DNA from 4 places in the Dorea sp. BIOML-A1 genome. Region 3 is predicted to be linked to each of the others. Evidence: predicted binding sites of a transcription regulator. Region 3 holds the regulator's gene; each other region holds the start of a gene.
What was found. Region 3 encodes Rex, which represses fermentation and respiration genes when NADH is low (regulators of the CRP and FNR family bind a similar motif). Its sites were predicted from a motif close to ATTGTTAANTANTTAACAAT; they were not measured.
Positions count from the first base shown of each region.

Region 1: rsxC (electron transport complex subunit RsxC) is a predicted target of Rex. The motif match lies at 2,016-2,035, and genes of this name have one in related genera.
Region 2: GT508_RS04275 (glycerol dehydrogenase) is a predicted target of Rex. The motif match lies at 1,650-1,669, and genes of this name have one in related genera.
Region 4: GT508_RS11230 (oxidoreductase) is a predicted target of Rex. The motif match lies at 1,794-1,813, and genes of this name have one in related genera.

Region 1 covers NZ_WWSA01000029.1:4,755-8,183, reverse strand. Annotated here, with positions in the region: gene ispH (4-hydroxy-3-methylbut-2-enyl diphosphate reductase) at 1-803, shown strand, start outside; gene rpsA (30S ribosomal protein S1) at 784-1,869, shown strand; gene rsxC (electron transport complex subunit RsxC) at 2,138-3,429, shown strand, end outside.
Region 2 covers NZ_WWSA01000006.1:54,007-57,435, forward strand. Annotated here, with positions in the region: gene GT508_RS04265 (ketopantoate reductase family protein) at 248-1,171, shown strand; gene GT508_RS04270 (peptide deformylase) at 1,168-1,578, shown strand; gene GT508_RS04275 (glycerol dehydrogenase) at 1,701-2,798, shown strand; gene GT508_RS04280 (MATE family efflux transporter) at 3,118-3,429, shown strand, end outside.
Region 3 covers NZ_WWSA01000005.1:13,437-16,865, forward strand. Annotated here, with positions in the region: gene abc-f (ribosomal protection-like ABC-F family protein) at 1-1,421, opposite strand, end outside; gene GT508_RS03405 (redox-sensing transcriptional repressor Rex) at 1,587-2,228, shown strand; gene GT508_RS03410 (NAD(P)H-hydrate dehydratase) at 2,330-3,429, shown strand, end outside.
Region 4 covers NZ_WWSA01000029.1:27,246-30,674, reverse strand. Annotated here, with positions in the region: gene GT508_RS11240 (aldo/keto reductase) at 1-467, shown strand, start outside; gene cytX (putative hydroxymethylpyrimidine transporter CytX) at 501-1,679, shown strand; gene GT508_RS11230 (oxidoreductase) at 1,881-3,429, shown strand, end outside.

The sequences.
Region 1 (3,429 bases), on a different contig from region 3:
TAGATACCGTATACCAACAGATAGAACAATACCGGGGAGAGAAGATATTTACCTACGGACCGATCATCCATAATGAAGAAGTGATCAAGGATCTGAGAAGCCACGGTGTAGAAGTCCTGAATGATGAAGAAGAACTGAAAACGGCAGATGCGGATGTGGTAGTGATACGGTCCCATGGTGTAGCAAAATATATCTACGATATCCTGGAAGAACGTGGAATCACCTGTGTGGATGCAACGTGTCCTTTCGTGAAGAAGATTCATAAGATCGTTGCAGAAAAAAGCGCAGAGGGGTCATACATTGTGATTGTCGGAAACGGTGAGCATCCGGAGGTGCAGGGAATCCGCGGCTGGGCAGGAGAACAGGTGACGGTGGTGCAGACACCGGAAGATGCAGAACGATTTGAATTGCCGGATAAAGATCAGAAAGTATGTATCGTGGCCCAGACGACATTTAACTACAATAAATTCAAAGAATTAGTTGAAATTATTTCGAAAAAGAGGTATGATATAGTTGTTTTAAATACGATTTGCAATGCGACGAAAGAAAGGCAGACCGAAGCCCGTCAAATTGCAGCGAGAGTAGATGCTATGGTTGTGATAGGTGATAAACGTAGTTCGAATACTCAGAAGCTATTTGAAATCTGCAAAGAGGAATGTTTGAATACGTACTATATACAGACACTTGACGATTTGGATATTAATCAATTAAGGTCCGTGGAATCAGTAGGTATTACAGCAGGGGCATCCACGCCCAATAAAATAATTGAGGAGGTTCAAAATAATGTCAGAATTAACTTTTGAACAAATGTTAGAAGAGTCTTTTAAGACAATAAGAAATGGAGAGGTTGTAGATGGTACAGTCATCGACGTTAAACCTGATGAAATCATCTTGAATATAGGCTACAAAGCAGACGGTATCATTACAAGAAACGAATATACTAACGAGGCAAATGTTGATCTTACAACAGTTGTATCTGTTGGTGATCAGATGAGCGCAAAAGTCCTGAAGGTAAATGACGGAGAAGGACAGGTTCTGCTGACATACAAGAGACTTGCAGCAGAAAAAGGAAATGAAAGATTAAAAGAAGCATTCGAGAATCATGAAGTGTTAAAAGCTCCTGTAACTCAGATTCTTGGCGGTGGATTAAGCGTAGTAGTTGACGAAGCAAGAGTATTCATTCCTGCAAGCCTTGTTTCTGACACATATGAAAAAGACCTGAGCAAATATCAGGGACAGGAGATCGAGTTCGTGATCAGCGAGTTCAATCCTAGAAGAAACCGCGTGATTGGTGACAGAAGACAGCTCCTTGTTGCTGAACGTGCTGAAAAACAGAAAGAACTGTTCGCAAAGATCAGTGTAGGAGACAGAATGGAAGGAACTGTAAAGAACGTTACAGATTTCGGAGCATTCATCGATCTTGGCGGAGTAGATGGTCTGCTTCATATCTCCGAAATGTCTTGGGGACGTGTTGAGAATCCTAAGAAAGTATTCCAGGTAGGAGATAAAGTGGAAGTGATGATCAAAGATATCCATGATACAAAGATCGCACTCAGCCTGAAATTCCCGGAGACAAATCCATGGGCAAATGCAGCAGAGGATTATGCAGTAGGAACAGTGATTACAGGAAAAGTTGCAAGAATGACAGACTTCGGAGCATTCGTTGAATTAGCTCCTGGAGTAGATGCGTTACTTCATGTTTCACAGATTTCAAGAGCTCATGTTGACAAACCGTCGGATGTACTTTCAGTAGGACAGGAGATCACAGCTCAGGTCGTAGACCTGAACGAAGCTGAGAAGAAGATCAGCCTGAGCATGAAAGCGTTAGAACAGCCGGAAGAAGCTTCTGAAGAGACAGACGCTGAATAATATTGTGACAGATATACAAGGATAGAGGTGATTTCCTCTATCCTTTCTGAAGCTAAAGATAACAATGAGCCGGGATAAGTAAAAAGGCTCAATGATGTACTATCTTGGGAAACCTGCCTATGGCAGGTTTTCTGTGCGTATATGCATTTGTTAAAAATGCGACAAGATGTTCATGAAAATATACAATGGAATTAGTCACTTTCTATAGAAAATTGTCTATTTTTCCTGTATATTATATAAAGAGTAAATAGGAAGGAAGGAAAAAAGGATGGCATTGTTAACATTTAAGGGTGGAATCCACCCGGATGACGGCAAGAGCCTGGCTAAAGATAAGGCAATTGTCGAAGTAAAACCTAAGGGCGATCTGGTGTATCCTGTATCACAGCATATCGGTGCTCCGGCAAATCCTGTGGTAGCTGTTGGCGATCATGTTTTAAAAGGCCAGATGATAGCAGAAGCAGGAGGATTTGTGTCTGCTCCGATCTATGCATCTGTATCCGGAACAGTAAAGGCTATTGCACCGCATTTAAACCCGACAGGTGGAAGAGTGAACAGTATCGTGATCGAGAATGATGGCGAGTACAAAGAAGTGGAATATCCGGAAGTGACTCCGTTAGAGGATATGAGCAAAGAAGACATTCTGAATGCGATTGGAACAGCGGGAGTTGTAGGTATGGGTGGTGCAGGTTTCCCTACCAGAGTAAAGCTTTCACCGAAGGAACCGGAAAAGATTGATTATATCATTGCAAACTGTGCAGAGTGTGAGCCATATATCACCGCTGACTACAGAACAATGATCGAGACTCCGGAAAAGCTGGTCGGAGGAATGAAGATCATTCTCCGTCTGTTCGACAACGCAAAAGGAATCTTTGGCGTAGAGGACAACAAACCGGATTGTATTGAAAAATTAAAAGAACTGACGAAAGATGAACCACGTATCGAGGTGATGGCTCTGAAGACCAAGTATCCTCAGGGTGGTGAGCGTCAGCTTATCTATGCAACAACAGGACGTGCGATCAATTCTGCAATGCTTCCGGCAGATGCAGGATGCGTCGTAGACAACGTGGCTACAATGGTAAGTGTTTACCAGGCAGTAGTAGAAGGAAAGCCTTCTATGGAGCGTGTAGTGACAGTCAGTGGTGATGCGGTTGCAGAACCAGGTAACTTCCGAGTTCCGTTTGGTATGAACCAGCAGGAACTGGTAGAAGCAGCAGGAGGATTTAAGACAGAGCCTGAGAAACTCATCTCCGGTGGTCCGATGATGGGATTCTCCATGTTCTCATTAGATGTACCTGTAACAAAGACATCTTCATCAATTCTTGGATTTACCAAAGATGAAGTGGCTAAGATGGAGCCGTCTGCATGTATCAACTGCGGACGCTGTGTAGAAGCCTGTCCAAGCCGCCTGATCCCATCGAGACTGGCGGATTATGCAGAACATCATGACGAAGAGAAGTTTACAAAACATGAAGGACTCGAATGTATGGAATGTGGTTCGTGCAGTTTCGTATGTCCGGCAAAACGGCCGCTGAAACAGGCAATCGGATCTATGAGAAAGAT
Region 2 (3,429 bases), on a different contig from region 3:
AAAAAGTTATGAAAAAGATTTAAAGTGTTTGTTCTTTCGAACAATTCTTAGTATAGAAGGAATATGTGATGAAAGTGTGATGGAATTAGGAAGAAATTGTTAACAAATGAAAAACAGAAAATAGAATACAATCAGTGGTACCATAAACGGGAACAATGTTGAAATCCAAAAGTCCGGGTGTTAGAATTACAACAGATGCTATAACAGAAGATATATATATCAAAGAATACAAGAAACCATACAGAACATACGAATATACACCAAGGAGGAATACACCATGCGGATCCTAATCTACGGCGCTGGAGTCATCGGAAGCTTCTACGCATCCAGATTCGCCAAAGCGGGACTGGATGTAACAGTCTTAGCAAGAGGGCAGCGGTTAAAAGAATTACAGGGACACGGTCTATGGTACAGAGGCAAGACAAGAACGCATAAAGTTGAGGTTAAGACGATCAGTGAGTTAAAACCGGATGACCGCTACCAGTTTATTTTCCTGACCGTACGTGAGAATCAAGTAGAAGAAGCACTGGAAGATATCAGTAAGAATAAAAGTCCGAATATTGTCACGATGATTAATACGATCAAACCATATGGCAGATGGGAGAAAATCTGCGGAAAAGGCAGGATCCTTCCGGCATTTCCGGGAGCGGGCGGCTGTATCGAAGGTGGGATTCTGGATGCACAGCTTCTGCCAAGAGCAATCCAGCCGACAACATTCGGTGAGATCGGAGGAAGAAAGAGCAGCAGGGAAGAAGCACTGGCATACATATTTAGAAAAAGCCACATTCCATATCAGATCGTTCCGGAAATGCATCACTGGCAGATCTCACATCTTGGCGTGATCATTCCGCTGGCAGATGCTTATTACCAGAGCAGGCATCCGGAAAAAATCTGTGCAAATGAAAAATTGATGACGCTGACAGCTTATCGGATGAAAAAGAACCTGAAGTGGATCGCCCAGAAGGGAATGTTGTGCCCTGCAAAGCTCTATATGATCAAAGATATGCCGACAGGAATGCTGGCAGGGGTTCTAAGCAGAGTATATCAGAGTGAATTTGGCAACAGATTTCTTTACCGACATGCGATGCATGCACCGGAAGAATTCCAGCGGCTGCACCAAGAATTTTATAATTATATGAAAACGCATACGAAAGAGAGTAACAAAGCATGATAAGACCGATTATGAAAGACATATTTTTCCTGAACCAGAGATCCGAGCCGGCAACAGAGGCGGACAAGCAGGTTGCAGTGGATTTGTTAGATACATTGAAAGCGCACGAGGAAGGCTGTGTCGGCATGGCAGCGAATATGATCGGAGTGAAGAAATGTATCATAGCCGTTAATATGGGATTCATGAATATGGCAATGTTCAATCCGAAGATTGTAAAACGTTTCGGAAAATATGAGACGGAAGAAGGCTGCCTTTCCCTTACCGGTGTGAGAAAATGCACTCGATATCAGGAGATTGAAGTAGAATATCAGGACATGAATTTCAAAAAGCAGAGACAGAAATATACCGGATGGACGGCACAGATTATTCAGCATGAGATAGATCACTGTCAGGGTATAGTGATATGACACTAAGAAAAGTAAATGTTTTCCTCCTGTTTTATTGACACAACTGTATCGATAGCATACAATAAAACCAGATTGTTAATAAAATAACATATAAAACGTGAAGATTACAGGAGGGTAATAGCATGGCAAAGATTTTATGTAGTCCAAGTAAATATGTACAGGGTGCAGGTGAGCTGAAGAAGCTGGGTGAATATGCTCAGAAGTATGGCAAAAAAGCACTTGTACTGATCACAGAATCAGGATATAAACGTATCGGGGACGTTGTAAATACCGGATTTGAAGGATACGAGATCACACCTGTGTACGAGTATTTCAACAGAGAATGCAGTAAGAATGAGATCAACCGACTGGTAGACATCATGAATGAGAAGGGCTGTGATGTCGTGATCGGTATCGGCGGTGGTAAGATCCTGGACACGGCCAAGGCAGTTGCTTATTATAAAGAAGCACCGGTTCTGATCTGTCCGACGATCGCCTCAACAGATGCACCTTGCAGCGCACTGTCTGTTATTTATACAGATGCTGGTGTATTCGAAGAGTACTTATTCCTTCCGGCCAACCCGGACATGGTTCTGATGGATACTGAGATCATTGCAAAATCACCGGTAAGACTTACCGTTTCCGGAATGGGTGATGCGCTGGCAACATATTTTGAAGCAAGAGCCTGTCAGGTAAGCGGAGCAACGACATGTGCGGGTGGACAGGTCACACAGGCAGCAATCGCACTTGCAAAACTCTGTTTTGATACGCTGATGGCAGAAGGAGTAAAGGCAAAACTTGCTTTGGAAGCAGGAGCATGTACACCGGCTGTAGAAAAAGTCATCGAAGCCAATACATTGCTGAGTGGTATCGGATTTGAGAGTGGCGGACTTGCAGGAGCGCACGCAATTCATAATGGATTTACCGTACTGGATGAGTGCCATCACATGTATCATGGCGAGAAAGTCGCATTTGGAACGATTACACAGCTGGTACTGGAGAACATTCCGGCAGAAGAACTGGAAGATATCATCGATTGGTGTATCGAACTGGGACTGCCTGTGACATTAAAAGAACTGGGAATCACAGAAGTAACAGATGAGAAGCTGATGGCAGTTGCAACGGCAGCCTGTGCAGAGAACGACACGCTTCACAATATGCCATTCGAGGTAACACCGGAGACTGTATGTGCAGCAATCAAAGCAGCAGATGCATACGGTAAATATTTCCTCGGAGAATAATATATAATCCAAATACATAATCTAACAGGAAATGCTTTCCAAGAACGGGAGAAGGATAAAGTCACATCCGTCCGTTTTGGAAAGCATTTCATTTTAGAGGAATAAGATTTGTTAAAAACTCACGGGATCAGTGGTTGACATTCATCAAAAGATAATGCTATAATGTCCCTCTAAAACATGTGTGGATTTTTCTGGAGCAATCTATTTTTCGCCACATGACTGATGCGTTCGGTCATGTGGCTTTTTTAGTGCATAGAAATCATAAAATCCATAATAAAATTGATATGTTATGTATGTGGAAAAAGAAAGGGGAAATTATATGGATCAGACATATATGAAAGAACAGCCGGTGTTAAAACTGATATTGTCAATGGCACTGCCGATGGTGCTTTCTATGATGGTGAGTTCACTTTACAATATTGTGGACAGCTTCTTCATCGCCAGGATCAGCGAAGATGCCATGACGGCATTATCACTGGTGTATCCAGTGCAGAATCTAGTCAATGCTGTGATGATCGGATTTGGAATCGGAATCAATGCGGTCATCTCATTTTACCTGGGAGCTCAGGATAAAGAGATGGCAGACAGGGCAGCAACACAGGGAATGCTGCTCGGAACCATTCACGGAATC
Region 3 (3,429 bases):
TGGTTGGTCGGCTCGTCGAGGATCAGGAAATTTGCTTCAGAGAGCATCAGTTTCGCAAGAGATACACGTCCGCGTTCCCCACCGCTCAAAGAACTGATCTGTTTGAAGACATCATCACCGGTAAAAAGAAATGCTGCAAGCACATTCCGGATTTCCGTATTCGTAAGAGTCGGATAATCATCGGAAATCTCGTCAAAAATTGTTTTCTCCATATGAAGGACATGATGTTCCTGATCGTAGTAGCCAATCTTAACATTGGAGCCAAGTGTATAAGTACCGGAATCAGCAGATACCACTCGGTTTAAGATCTTAAGAAGCGTAGTCTTTCCTGTTCCGTTATCACCGATTACTGCGACATGTTCACCACGTTTGATCTCGAGATTAACGTCTGTAAAAAGTTCCTGTCCGGGGAAAGATTTGCTTAAATGTTCAATAGTCAGAACATCATTGCCGCTTACACAGGATGGTTCCAGTTTCAGATGTATATCTGTATTAACTTCTATCGGTTTTTCGATGGTCTGCATCTTTTCCAACATCTTTTCGCGGCTTTCGGCACGTTTGATGGATTTTTCGCGGTTGAAAGAACGAAGCTTTTCGATAACCGCTTCCTGATGCTTGATTTCCTGCTGCTGGTTAAGATATTCCTTCAGGCGTATGTCGCGAAGCTGCTGCTTCTTTGCTGCATAGTCGCTGTAATTTCCCATATAAGTACGAAGTTCTCCAAGCTCGATTTCAAGAACTTTAGTGACAACTTTGTTCAAAAAATAACGGTCATGAGACACGATCAGCACAGCTCCCTGATAGTTTAGAAGATAGGATTCAAGCCATGCAATTGAATTCAGATCCAGATGGTTGGTTGGCTCATCAAGAAGCAAAATGTCTGGTTTCGTTAACAGAAGCTTGCCGAGAGATACACGGGTTTTCTGTCCTCCGGAGAGAGTGTCGACGGGTTTGGTGAAATCATTTTCCGTAAATCCAAGTCCCTTTAACACACCGGTGATCTCACTTTCGCAAGAATAGCCGTTCTCACGTTCGAAAGCGGCCGTAAGGCGGTTGTAAGTTTCCAGACGGTCGTTCAGGGCGTCGCCGGAGAGATGCTTAAGTTCCATCTCGATCTCGCGGATACGGCGCTCCATAGCGATTATATCGGCCTTTGCGGTGCGGACTTCTTCATAGATCGTATTACCGCTTTGCATCTCTTGATGCTGGGCAAGATAGCCAAGTGTCTTACCTTTTGTCAGGATGACGTTGCCGTCATCCGGGGCTGATTCGCCTACAATCATTTTGAGCAGAGTGGACTTACCGGCACCGTTCGGTCCGACAAGAGCTGCTTTTTCGTGATCTTCTATATGGAAGGATCCATCTCTGACGATGAGGTGTTCACCGAAAGATTTCTGGATCCCGTGACATGCTAATATCATATATTTCCTCCTGAGTTATGGATAATTGATACGTTGGTATTCTCAAAATGCATTTACACATGCTACTTTATTATAACGGAAATTGCATAAAATTCAACAATAGTTTGACAATAATCTTTCAATTTTATATAATTATTTTAGACTATGATTGGAAGGGTGAAAACATTGGAAGAAAGAGAGATTTCTCGTGCGGTCATAAGAAGATTGCCGAGGTATTACAGATATTTGGGCGAACTGTTGGAAAATGGTGTAGAGCGGATTTCTTCGAACGATCTGAGTAAGCGGATGAAAGTAACAGCATCCCAGATCCGTCAGGATCTTAATAATTTCGGAGGATTCGGACAACAGGGATACGGTTATAATGTTAAGTATTTATACACAGAGATTGGAAAGATATTAGGATTGGAAGAAGACCACAATATTATTATCATTGGTGCAGGTAATCTTGGGCAGGCACTGGCTAATTATGCAGCCTTCGAGAACCGTGGATTCATTCTGAAAGGAATCTTTGATGTGAATCCAAGACTTCAGGGAGTATCCATCCGTGGAGTTCCGATCCGTATGATGGATGATCTTAAAACGTTCGTTCAGAATAATGAGATTGATATTGCAGTTCTGACGATTCCGAAAGAGAAAGCAATTGAAGTTGCGAATATGCTGGTTGAGAACGGAGTACGTGCGATCTGGAACTTTGCACATACAGATTTGAACCTTCCGGATAATGTTGTTGTTGAGAATGTGCATCTGTCAGAAAGTCTGATGCAGTTGTCATACAATATCAGTCGTTACAAAGAGGACCATAAATAAACTATAATACAAGAAAGCGTGTAGGAGTAGTCTGGAATACGGACATATTTTTACACGTTCTTTTGTTGCAGAGATATATCTGATGGGAGATGAATGAATATATGAAACTTCTGGTTAATGCTGCGCAGATGAAGGCTGCCGATCAGTACACGATTCAGGAACTGGGCATTGCATCACTGGAATTAATGGAGCGTGCAGCAAATGCCTGTGTACAGACGATGCAAAGTGAGAATCTGGATCTTTCTTCTGTCTGTGTGGTATGTGGATCAGGGAATAATGGTGGAGATGGATTTGCCATCGCCAGGATCTTGAAGAATATGGGGTGTTCTGTGGATACTTATCTGGTCGGCAATCCAGAGCATTGTACACCGGAGACACGGGAACAGATAAGACGTCTTAAAGAATGTGGTGGTAAGATCACGGAAGATATCCCGCAGGATAACAGCTACAGCATAGTGATAGACGCCGTGTTCGGAGTCGGACTGAGCCGTAAGATTGAAGGTACATATCGTCAGGTGATTGAACGTATGAATCAGATGCAGGGTACAAAATTTGCAGTAGATATCCCATCAGGACTTTCAGCCTCTACGGGATGTGTGCTTGGTTGTGCATTCCACGCAGATGATACAGTGACATTCGAGGTGAAAAAGATCGGCCTTGAGCTGGCGCAGGGCAGAGCATATGCAGGAAGAGTGACAGTAGCAGAGATTGGCATTTCGCATGAGCCGTTATTACAGGATGCAGATGTGATCCATTCTTTTGGAAGAGAAGAATATCGTAGAATGCTTCCGGAAAGACCGGAAGATTCTAATAAGGGAAGTTATGGAAGGCTTCTTGTGATCGCTGGAAGTAAGGGTATGGCAGGTGCAGCATATTTGAATGCTCATGCGGCTTATATGACAGGAGCCGGGCTTGTCAGAATCTATACACCAAAGGACAACCGCGAGATATTGCAGACACTTCTGCCGGAAGCAATCATAACGGCTTATGATGAATTTAATAAAGAAGAAGTACTAAAGCTTCTTAAGTGGGCAGACGGTGTGTGTATTGGTTCCGGCATTGGAAGAAGTACAACATCGGAGAAGTTATTGCGGACGGTTATAGAGTACGTGGATGTTCCATGCCTGATCGATGCAGACGGGTTAAATCTTCTGTCAGATAACAAAGATCTTCTTGATCGGCTGGCAGACCGGAAGTTCAT
Region 4 (3,429 bases), on a different contig from region 3:
AACAGATGGAAGAAGCAGAAAAATATTGTGCTATAGAAGCATATCAGCCACAGTATTCTATGCTAGATCGGAAATGGGAGCAGTTGATCCGGTGGGCCTGTGCTCAGGAAATGGGAGTTATGACTTATGGAACACTCGGAGGAGGCATTTTAACCGGAAAATACAGAGAACTCAAGGAATATGGTGTGGATGATAACCGAAATCGGTTTTACCCATATTTTAAAGAACCGTTGTTTTCAAAAGTAATGCTTCTTTTAAGAACAATGGATCAGATCAGTGAGGAACGAAATGTTCCATTGTCGCAGATTGCATTGAACTGGACCTTGCAGAGACCTTTTATTTCTTCTTGTATTATAGGAGCGCAGAGCCGCGATAAAATTGAAGAGAACTGCAAGGTATTTGAGTGGAAACTAAGTGATGATGAGATGCAGCTGCTGGAACAGGCTTTGAAAAAGACTATTATATAAGACTACAAAGGAAGACGAGGAGGAATAAACATTATGGAAGAGAAGCGTACCGGCTTATTTGAAAACGGTCTGATCTGGTTCGGCGCAGGGGTTTCGATCGCAGAGATCCTGACCGGAACATATCTGGCCCCGCTTGGCATGGGAAAAGGACTGGCGGCAATCATAGTAGGACACATCATTGGTTGTCTGATGCTGTTCCTGGCAGGAGTGATCGGCGGAAAAGTCAGAAAGAGTGCAATGGAGACTGTAAAGATGAGCTTTGGACAGAAGGGAAGTATCCTTTTTGCGGTCCTGAATGTGTTGCAGCTTGTCGGCTGGACTGCGATCATGATCTATGACGGGGCACTGGCAGCAGACGGTGTGATGCATACCGGCAGATGGATATGGTGTCTGGTGATAGGAGCGTTGATCATTCTGTGGATTGTGATCGGAATTACGAATCTGGGCAAGATCAATACTGTTGCGATGGCAGCATTATTTATCCTGACACTGATTCTGTGTAAGGTGATATTTACAGGAAGTGGGGTGGGAACACCGTCTGACGACAGTATGACATTTGGAGCAGCAGTAGAACTTGCGGTTGCGATGCCATTATCGTGGCTGCCACTGATCAGTGATTACACAAGAGAGGCGAAGGAGCCGGTGAAAGCAACTGCAGTCAGTGCGGTTACATATGGAATCGTAAGCTGCTGGATGTATGTGATCGGAATGGGAGCTGCTATCATTACCGGAGAGTATGACATTGCACAGATCATGTTAAAGGCAGGTCTTGGCATCCTGGGACTTCTGATCATTGTATTTTCAACAGTTACAACCACTTTCCTGGATGCATACTCTGCTGGAATCTCCAGTGAGACGGTTGTAAGCAGATGGAACGGAAAGCATGTTGCTATTGTTGTGACAGTGATTGGAACGGTCGCTGCAATTGTATATCCGATGGATAATATAACAGATTTCCTGTATCTGATCGGTTCTGTATTTGCACCGATGATCGCTATTCAGATTGCTGATTTTTTCCTGTTAAAACAAGACAAGAGCAGTCGGGCAGTATATGTGCCGAATATGATCATCTGGGTGATTGGATTCGTTGTGTACAGAATTCTTATGAATGTAGATATGCCGGTAGGAAATACATTGCCGGATATGGTGATCACGATCATTCTGTGTCTGATCGCCGGGAAATTAATACCTGAAAAAAATCAGAAAAAATAAAAAAGTAAGAAAAATGGCCGCTGTACCGGTAGTAAATAATCTGCCGTCGCAGCGGCCACTTTTTTATGATTAAAATTCATAGACAAAATCTATCAACTTTCATAAAAATACTAATTTGTCTTTTATTTAACAAAATCATATAATCAAATTATAAAGAAATGCAAACAAATACAATCATATTTTTATGGAGGTTAGTAAACTATGAAAAACAATTTTCCACACGTATTCAGCCCTCTTACGATCAGAGGTATGACACTCAAAAACCGTGTTGTAATGATGCCTATGGGAAGTGATTTCGCCGGACATGATGGGGAACTGAGCGACGAACATATCAAATATTATGAGCTGCGTGCACGTGGCGGCACAGGGCTTATCATGGTTGAAAATGTCTGTGTAAAATATCCGGAAGGATCAAACGGAACGACACAGCTGCGTCTTGACAAAGACTGTTACATTCCACGCCTTTTTACATTAACGGAAGCCTGTCACAGACAGGGGGCGCTGATGGGGATTCAGATCAATCATGCAGGTGCGTCTGCGATGAGTTCCAGAATCGGTATGCAGCCGGTATCTGCGTCACGTTTTCCGTCAAAAGCCGGTGGAGAGATTCCGCGCGGACTTTCGAAAGAGGAGATCACAAGCATTGCAAAAGATTATGGAACCGCTGCAAAGAGAGCAGTCAATGCCGGATTTGATGTTGTAGAGATCCATGCCGGACACTCTTATCTGATCAGCCAGTTCTTATCGCCTACTACAAATGACCGTACAGATGAATTTGGCGGATCTGCTGAGAACCGAGCCCGTTTCTGCCGTATGGTCATTGATGAAGTCCGTAAGGCTGTCGGACCTAGAGTTCCAATCTCTCTGCGTCTTAGTGTAGACGAGCTTGTCGAAGGTGGGAATACGGTAGAAGATTGCCTGGAATATCTGGAATACCTGAACGATGAAGTAGATATCTACGATACTTCAGCCGGATTAAATGCTTCTATCCAGTATCAGATTGATGCGAACTATCTGGAAGATGGATGGCGTTCATACATGGCGAAGGCGGTTCGTGATAAATTCGGAAAGCCGACGATCGCAATCGGAAATATCCGTGATCCTAAGATTGCCGATGACATCCTTGCCAGAGGTGATGCTGATCTGATCGGTATGGGACGTGGACTGATCGCCGATCCTGACTGGTGTAATAAAGCACAGTACGGGGATGTATGTGATATCCGTAAATGTATCTCTTGTAACGTCGGATGTGTCGGCAACCGTATCGGCGGTAACAAACCGCTTCGCTGTACGGTCAACCCGGATCTGATCAACGGAGAAGCTTATAAAAAACAGAAAGTAAATAAACCATGTAATGTCGTAGTTATAGGTGCCGGAACTGCCGGACTGGAAGCTGCATGTACAGCTGCCGAAGTTGGATGTAAAGTTACGTTACTGGAGAAAGAGAAAGAAGCAGGCGGTCTGTCGGTAGAGATCTCTAAGATTCCTGCGAAGAAGAGACTTGCGGATTTTCCGACTTATCTGAAATACCGTGCATCAAAACTTCCGAATCTGACAATCAAAACAGGAGTAGATGCAACGGTCGCTGAGATTAAAAAATACAACCCGGATCTTGTTGTAAATTCAACTGGTTCGGTACCGCTCCTTCCACCGATCGAAGGACTGCATGACAATCTTGGCAAGAAAGATGCCAGCGTGTATTCTATCAAAGATATGATCGCAGATGTTAAGAACTATCCGGAAGACATGA